2 linked regions of the Teredinibacter turnerae T7901 genome follow. The main gene of each other region encodes a partner of the protein of the gene in region 2 in a complex. Links are inferred from orthologs where the notes say so. Each region holds a gene or a part of one and is shown on either strand. Other genes may lie near its edges.

Region 1 (3,487 bases), 2.4 Mb from region 2 along the record:
TCGCGCAAATAGATTTCTTCACCAGAAAGCTGTTTGCCTTTAATAAACTGCACCACGCCCACGCTCTGACCATAGCCCAACGCACGCATCACCATCCCGAAGGCGGAACTGGATTTGCCCTTGCCATTACCGGTCAGCAGCACCGCAACACCGCGCTCTTCATCCGCACGCGCGATATTCGCATCGACTTTAGCTTTTTGTTTTGCCATCGCCTCTGCGTGACGTTCGTCTTTTGTACTCATATTAACTGGGTGCTCACAAATCTGGGGCCGGAGAAAAATCCGATGGGAACAGCACAGGCACACAGCCTGGTTAGCGGGAGGAGAAAAGGAAATTTGCAGGATGGCCCTAAAACATTCCTGAAAGGCAGCCCTCCGCGCCTTTACTGAACTCATGTGGGAGTATCGAAGCGGTTTCAGGCTGGTATCGGGCTTAGTGTGACGACGGGCGTAACACTTTACCGTTGCGGGGGCAGCGCTGGCTTTCCAGCTTCCCATTTATCACCGGAGTGACCTGAAATCCTGGGGGACTGTAGGCACCAGTAACGCAAAAGTCAACGGTTGCGACTAGCGGATGCGTTCATACCCGTCGTAGAGGTTATTAAAACGCTGCATGCCCTCGGCTTCGAACAACGCCATATCCCAAGGCGTTTCGAGGGCATACTGGCGACCGTAGGCATTGGCCAAATAGACCATGCCTTGCACCACGCTGCCATCGGTGAGAACAACATCCACGCTGATGCGGTCGTAAAAGTCGCCTTCAAAGGCGTCAAGTCGCGCCAGGTCATCCGGGGTGATATTGCGATAGAGCACGCCCTCAACCACCGACGAGGTGCCCGCTGGCACCAGCATAGGATAGGGTTCGTCGCGCACACCAACACGCTCATAGCCGTAAATTGTTGCTGCGTTATGTTCGTAGTGATATTGAACAATTCGCTGCCACACTGGGGGATACATTAATGAGCCATAGGTGAAAACGTTCATGCGCCCTCCTTGAGTTCGTGGATTTTGTCGCGTATCGCTGCTGCTTTTTCGAATTCCAGATTTTTCGCGGCTTCAAGCATGTCTTTTTCAAGATCGGCGATGTGATGCCACACATCTTTCCCTGCCGGTACGTCAGTTGCGTAGCTGGCGGCCTTCTCGGCAACTTTCCGCTTGCTGCCAGGGCGCGCGCCCGGTGCCCGTGCACCTTCCATGATATCGGCAATGCTTTTAACGATACCTTTCGGGGTGATGCCATTCGCTTCGTTAAAGGCGATTTGTTTCTCGCGCCGACGGTTGGTTTCGTCCATGGCACGCTGCATGGAACCCGTGATGTTATCTGCGTAGAGAATAGCACGGCCTTTCACATTTCGCGCGGCGCGGCCAATGGTCTGGATCAGAGAGCGGTCTGACCGCAGGAAGCCTTCCTTGTCTGCGTCGAAAATCGCGACCAAGGAGACCTCCGGCATATCCAGGCCTTCCCGCAGAAGGTTAATACCGACCAGTACGTCAAACTCACCCAGTCGCAGATCGCGGATAATTTCCACCCGTTCAACGGTATCGATATCCGAGTGCAGATAGCGCACCCGCACACCGTGCTCCATCAAAAATTCAGTGAGGTCTTCTGCCATGCGCTTGGTCAGCACGGTAATCAGCACGCGATCTTTGGCTTTAACACGCTTGCGGATTTCTGACAGACAATCATCCACCTGAGTGCCCGCCGGACGAACTTCGATTTCCGGGTCCACCAATCCGGTTGGGCGCACGACCTGCTCCACGATTTGCCCCTGGTGCTCGGCTTCATAGTTGCCGGGTGTCGCCGATACAAAAACCATTTGCGGCGCTAGCTGTTCCCATTCATCGAACCGCATAGGGCGATTATCCAATGCCGACGGCAAACGGAAACCGTACTCCACCAATGTTTCTTTCCGCGACCGGTCGCCTTTGTACATACCTCCAATCTGCGGCACAGTTACGTGCGATTCATCAATCACCAGCAGCGAGTTTTTGGGTAAATAGTCAAACAGCGTGGGAGGCGGCATTCCGGCAGCGCGGCCAGAGAGATAGCGCGAGTAGTTTTCGATACCGTTGCAATAACCCAGCTCGCGCATCATCTCCATATCGTATTTGGTGCGTTGCTCAAGGCGTTGCGCTTCCACCAGTTTATCCATACCGCGAAACTGCTCGAGCCGTTCCTGCATTTCCTCTTCGATAAAATCCACTGCATTCAAAATAGTCTGTCGCGGCGTGACATAGTGAGATTTTGGATAGATAGTGCAGCGCGGCAGGCGGGCAAGAATTTCCCCTGTTAACGGGTCGAACGACGAGATCTGTTCCACTTCATCGTCAAACAATTCAATACGCACGGCTTCTATTTCTGAGTCTGCAGGAAACACGTCAATAATTTCACCGCGCACCCGATAGGTTCCGCGGCCAAAATCAATGTCGTTGCGGGTGTACTGCAACTCCGCCAAGCGCCGCAATATTGCGCGCTGATCTATCTGATCGCCACGCGATAAGTGCAGCATCATTTTCAAATAGGCATCAGGATCACCCAAACCATATATGGCAGACACCGTCGCGACGATAAGCGCATCGTCACGCTCCATCAGCGCTTTGGTCGCCGACAGGCGCATTTGTTCAATGTGTTCGTTGACCGATGCGTCCTTATCAATAAAGGTATCGGAAGATGGCACATAGGCTTCCGGCTGATAGTAATCGTAATAGGATACGAAATACTCGACAGCGTTATCCGGGAAGAACTCTTTAAACTCGCCATAAAGCTGCGCTGCCAACGTTTTGTTGTGGGCCATAATCATGGTTGGCCGCTGCAGTTTTTCTACCAGATTCGCAATCGTAAAGGTTTTACCCGAGCCGGTTACCCCAAGTAGCGTCTGGTGGGCCAAGCCGGCTTCCACACCTTGATACAGTTTTTCAATCGCCGCGGGTTGATCGCCTGCTGGCTTGAACTTTGAATTGACTTTAAAGGGTTTTGCCAACTTGGTTAAACTCATGCTTGGCGTATCTCCCAGCATTGATGAATTTTGGGGTTGTGTTGAAAATCCGGGTCTAGGGTTTGCGCGCTAATGTTGGTCACCCGGTAGCGGCTCAACGCATTTTCATCCAATTTGAAACTGCGTAAATTATTCGAAAAATACAAACAACCACCCGGGTTGAGCAAGTCCATACAGCGCTCAATCAGCGCCGCGTGATCCCTCTGTACATCCAATACGCCTTCCATTTTTTTAGAATTGGAAAAGCTGGGTGGGTCCAGCATGATCAGGTCGAAGCCCTGCCTGCAGTTTTTCAGCCAATCCATGCAGTTGGCCCGCACCAGCATATGCTGCGACTGATGAATATTGTTGAGGGCGAAATTATCTTTCGCCCAATCCAAATAGGTGTTGGACATATCCACACTCACCGAGGATTTCGCACCAGCAAGCGCAGCATGTACTGTTGCCGTTGCGGTGTAGCAAAACAAATTTAAAAATTGCTTGCCCTTAGCT
Region 2 (3,915 bases):
TTGCATTTGCGGAACCATTCGCAACCTCCACTGGCAGCACGGGCGAACGGCACTTTCGCAATGCCCTCAGCCTCACCAATGTCGCCTACAACGCGACTTTTACCTGGGCGCACCCGAACCTCACATCACTTGAACGACAGATAATCATACCGTTGTACAACGAGAAACCGGTCGAAATGGGGCTCACCCACAATGAGCACCGGGTCATCCAGCGTCTGACAGAAGACACAGCCTATCCACAGCTTTTTGCAACTGCCTTTCCCCAGACTTTTCCACAGCTTAATAAAGACGTTATAACTGTTGATAACATTGTGAAGGCACTGGCCAGTTACGTGCGCAGCCTCACCGCGTTCGATTCAAAATTCGACCGTTACGCGTACTATGGCGAGGATATTTTCACCGAGCAGGAAATTCGCGGCTTAAACCTGTTTATGTCGGAACGATTAGAATGTAAACATTGCCACGGCGGATTTAACTTCAGCCAGTCGACGGTTCACGAGGGTGGCAGCACAACGGTGCGGGGGTTCCACAATACGGGGCTCTATGCCGAGCAGACAGCGCTGGAATTCGATCGCGGTGCGTTCGACGTGACCGGAGACGAAATGGACAAGGGGCTTTTTCGACCGCCAACGCTGCGCAATATTGCCCTGACAGCACCTTACATGCACGACGGAAGCATCGAAACGCTGGCCGAGGTTATTGATTTTTATGCGGCGGGCGGCAGAAATACCCCGACGGGTAATTTCCCCGGCGACGGGCGCCAGCACCGCAATAAGAGCCTTTTTGTGCACGGATTCGGTATATCTGCCGACGAGAAGAACGACCTGATTGCGTTTTTAAACACGCTCACTGATCGCAGTCTGCTCCCATCACAATCCGAGCCGAAGAGCGAAAGCACACTGCCCGCGGGTGAAAGCCCGGCAGATAATCGGCGCTAGACAACTTCCAGCTTGGCGTACTGCAACGCCAGCCACTTGCCGCCTTCGCGCATAAAGTTAACATACACCTTAGCGCCAGCACCGCGACCCTCAAACTGGGTGATGGTGCCTTCGCCGAACACCGGGTGCAGCACGCTCTGACCCAGTTTTAAATCGGGGAAATCATCCACTTCCGTTTGCCGGGTTGCGGAGGATGACGAATAGCTCGCCGGACGGCTGACCGTGGATTGAATACGAACTTCGCGCACCAGGTTTTGTGGAATTTCGCGAATAAACCGCGACACCGCGTTGAAGTTTTCATTGCCGTGCATGCGCCGACTTTCGGCATAACTGATCACCAGCTTGTCCATAGCGCGGGTGATACCGACATAACACAGTCGACGCTCTTCCTCGAGCCGACCCGGCTCATCTAAAGACATCTTGTGGGGGAACAGGTTTTCTTCCATCCCCGCTAAAAACACCAGCGGAAATTCCAGCCCTTTGGCGCTGTGCAGCGTCATCATTTGCACCGCATCTTCAAACTCGTCAGCTTGACCATCGCCAGCATCCAGCGCGGCATTGGCAAGAAATTCCTGCAGGGGGGTCACTTCTTCATCCTGTGGTTCAAACAACCGACAGGCGTTGACCAGCTCTTCCAGGTTTTCCACACGCGCCTGTCCTTTCTCACCTTTTTCCTTGCGGTGAAACTCCACCAAACCGCTCTTCTCCAACACCAGTTCAGCGGCCTCGCCCAGGGTTAATTGGGCCACGTTCTCTTCCAACTCGTCGATAAGCGCAACAAAGCCATTTAGCGCTCCTGCCGCCCGCGCGCTAAACACCTTGTTGCGCAGCGCCGCTTGCATAGCTGCGTAGAGCGAGCAGCCCTGATCGCGGGCAAAAATGCGAATACTTTCGATGGTTTTGGCGCCGATGCCACGCGTTGGGGTATTGATAACCCGCTCGAGCGCCGCATCGTCCTGACGACTGCTTATCAAACGTAAATAGGCGAGTGCGTTTTTAATTTCCAGCCGGTCGTAAAAGCGTTGGCCCCCGTAGATGCGGTAGGGGACGTTTTCCCGTAAAAAGGCTTCTTCCAGGATGCGGGACTGGGCATTGGAGCGGTATAGCACGGCACAATCGGTGCGCGCGCGACTGCCGTCTTCACGCAGATAATCCTGCACCCGCTCGACGATATAGCGCGCTTCATCCTGTTCATTAAACCCGGCGAAAAGGTCGATGTGCTCGCCTTCACCGCCATCTGTCCACAGGTTTTTCCCCAGGCGGCCAAAGTTGTTTTCGATCACCGCGTTGGCAGCACTGAGAATGGTTGAGGTGGAGCGATAATTCTGTTCCAGGCGGGTAACGCCCACCGGTGCAAAGTCATTCTCGAACTGCTGGATATTTTCGATTTTGGCACCGCGCCAGCCGTAGATGGACTGGTCGTCGTCGCCCACTGCCGTTACCGCACAGGCGTGGCCCGCCAGCACCCGCAACCAGGCATATTGCACACTGTTAGTATCCTGAAATTCGTCCACCAAAATCGCCACAAACCGGCGCTGGTAGTGGTCGAGCAGGGATTTGTTCTTCAGCCACAACTCGTGCGAGCGCAACAACAACTCAGCAAAATCCACCAGCCCGGCGTTCTCGCACGCCTCTTCATAGGCTTCGTATACCAGCTTCATGGTTTGGGCAAACGGATCATGGCCCGGGTCGATGTGCGCTGGGCGCAGGCCCTCGTCTTTCTGGTTGTTGATATACCACTGCGCCTGCTTCACAGGCCAGCGGCTGTCATCCAGCGCGAGTGTTTGATAGATCCGTTTGATCAGCCGCAGCTGGTCATCCGAATCCATAATCTGAAAGTTCTGGCTCAGGCCCGCTTCCTGCCAGTGGGCTTTGAGCAGGCGGTGTGCAATGCCGTGAAAGGTGCCAACCCACATGCTGTGCACACCGCGCGGCCCCAGGCGATCACCGATGAGATGGGTCAAGCGCTCGCGCATTTCCCGCGCGGCTTTGTTGGTGAACGTGACCGCCATTACTTGATGGGGCGAAACACTCTGCTGTTCCATCAGCCAGGCGATACGGTGCACCAATACGCGGGTTTTACCACTGCCTGCACCGGCGAGTACCAGTTGATTGCCCAGCGGCGCGGCTACCGCTTCTCGCTGAGCGCTATTAAGGTCTTTTACTAGGGGAGATTCTGTCATGGCGGAGGATTGTAGCAGATTCACCCCGTCGGATTGCCGGCAAGCCTCAGTGACTGTTTTGCGGCACAGAGAAGCTGATGACGCGGGTGCCGTCGGCGCGCTGGGTGACTGGCGATGAAGTTGCTTTCTGTACCGATGCCGATGTTGACTTGCCATCCCCAGCAACAACCATCAGCCCAACAACTCGGCTAAGTGACTCGGCCTGCTGCTCGTGCGTCTTGGAGCGTGCAAGAAACTGCAGGCGATATTGCCCGGGAGCCGACGCCCTCACTAACAGTTCCAAGGGCGCGTCGCCTTCACTGATAACCCACTGGGTCGACGTTGAAAGCACCTCGAGCCCGTTGCTTTTCAGCAACACCAGCTGAAGGGATTCGCCGGGCCTGGCTGGCGCAAAGGGCAACACCAGGGTCTGCACATCGGCCACCGCAACATGAAATGTTTGTGGCCCCGCAGCGATAACATCAGCGCCGGGCTTAACGGTGCTCTGCGCCCCAATCGCCAGCGGTGAGCAGGCGCAAATGCACGCGAGAGCTAAATGTTTTATGGTCATGATTCAGTACCTGATAACGTCAGCGGGCCGAGCCCTTAAAGTAGTCGCACTTGGAAACAACTATTTCCACCGGTGAGAGGGTCCTCGTCCATATTGTTGTAGTCGTTTATTTCAAGCACATAATCGCCGGGCTCAAGCGTCATACTCGCGGACTCCAGGTTTTCTGACGGCGACACCAGGCTTTGTACCAGAACGCCATTTTTGTACAGGTAGGCATCCGGGTCGGTACTGGTCGGGCCTGACT

The links. Proteins that work in one complex are often made in the same cells at the same time.
Region 1: the proteins of uvrD (region 2) and uvrB are in contact, whole or in part, in a crystal structure (PDB 7EGT), measured with the Thermus thermophilus proteins. The link is inferred for Teredinibacter turnerae T7901 from one-to-one orthologs. Residues at the interface, in WP_096412145.1 of Thermus thermophilus: His654, Arg656, Phe657, Gln666, Asp668, Glu669, Lys680, Arg681, Leu682, Ser683, Lys685, Tyr686, Ala687; in WP_096411307.1 of Thermus thermophilus: Glu23, Leu25, Arg26, Asp27, Gly28, Glu29, Arg30, Phe31, Arg55, Glu326, Asp327, Phe328, Glu379, Ser382, Gln383, His398, Gly400, Arg401.

Annotation. Positions count from the first base shown.
Region 1 is NC_012997.1:2,692,048-2,695,534, forward strand. The notes cover bases 488-3,487. They hold uvrB (excinuclease ABC subunit UvrB), read right to left. Parts: upstream 2,996-3,487; coding sequence 980-2,995; downstream 488-979. Other genes in these bases: TERTU_RS10710 (gamma-glutamylcyclotransferase family protein), read right to left, coding at 567-983; rlmKL (bifunctional 23S rRNA (guanine(2069)-N(7))-methyltransferase RlmK/23S rRNA (guanine(2445)-N(2))-methyltransferase RlmL), read right to left, coding at 2,992-3,487. In the rest of the region: cobO (cob(I)yrinic acid a,c-diamide adenosyltransferase), read right to left, coding at 1-242. UniProt on the Escherichia coli protein: The UvrABC repair system catalyzes the recognition and processing of DNA lesions. A damage recognition complex composed of 2 UvrA and 2 UvrB subunits scans DNA for abnormalities.
Region 2 is NC_012997.1:5,108,962-5,112,876, forward strand. Bases 529-3,469 are described here. They hold uvrD (DNA helicase II), read right to left. Parts: upstream 3,122-3,469; coding sequence 935-3,121; downstream 529-934. Other genes in these bases: TERTU_RS20660 (MbnH family di-heme enzyme), read left to right, coding at 529-938; TERTU_RS20670 (hypothetical protein), read right to left, coding at 3,168-3,469. In the rest of the region: more of TERTU_RS20660, read left to right, coding at 1-528; more of TERTU_RS20670, read right to left, coding at 3,470-3,671; TERTU_RS20675 (lipoprotein), read right to left, coding at 3,707-3,915. UniProt on the Escherichia coli protein: A helicase with DNA-dependent ATPase activity. Unwinds DNA duplexes with 3'-5' polarity. Translocates on single-stranded DNA with 3'-5' polarity. Initiates unwinding more efficiently from a nicked substrate than double-stranded DNA.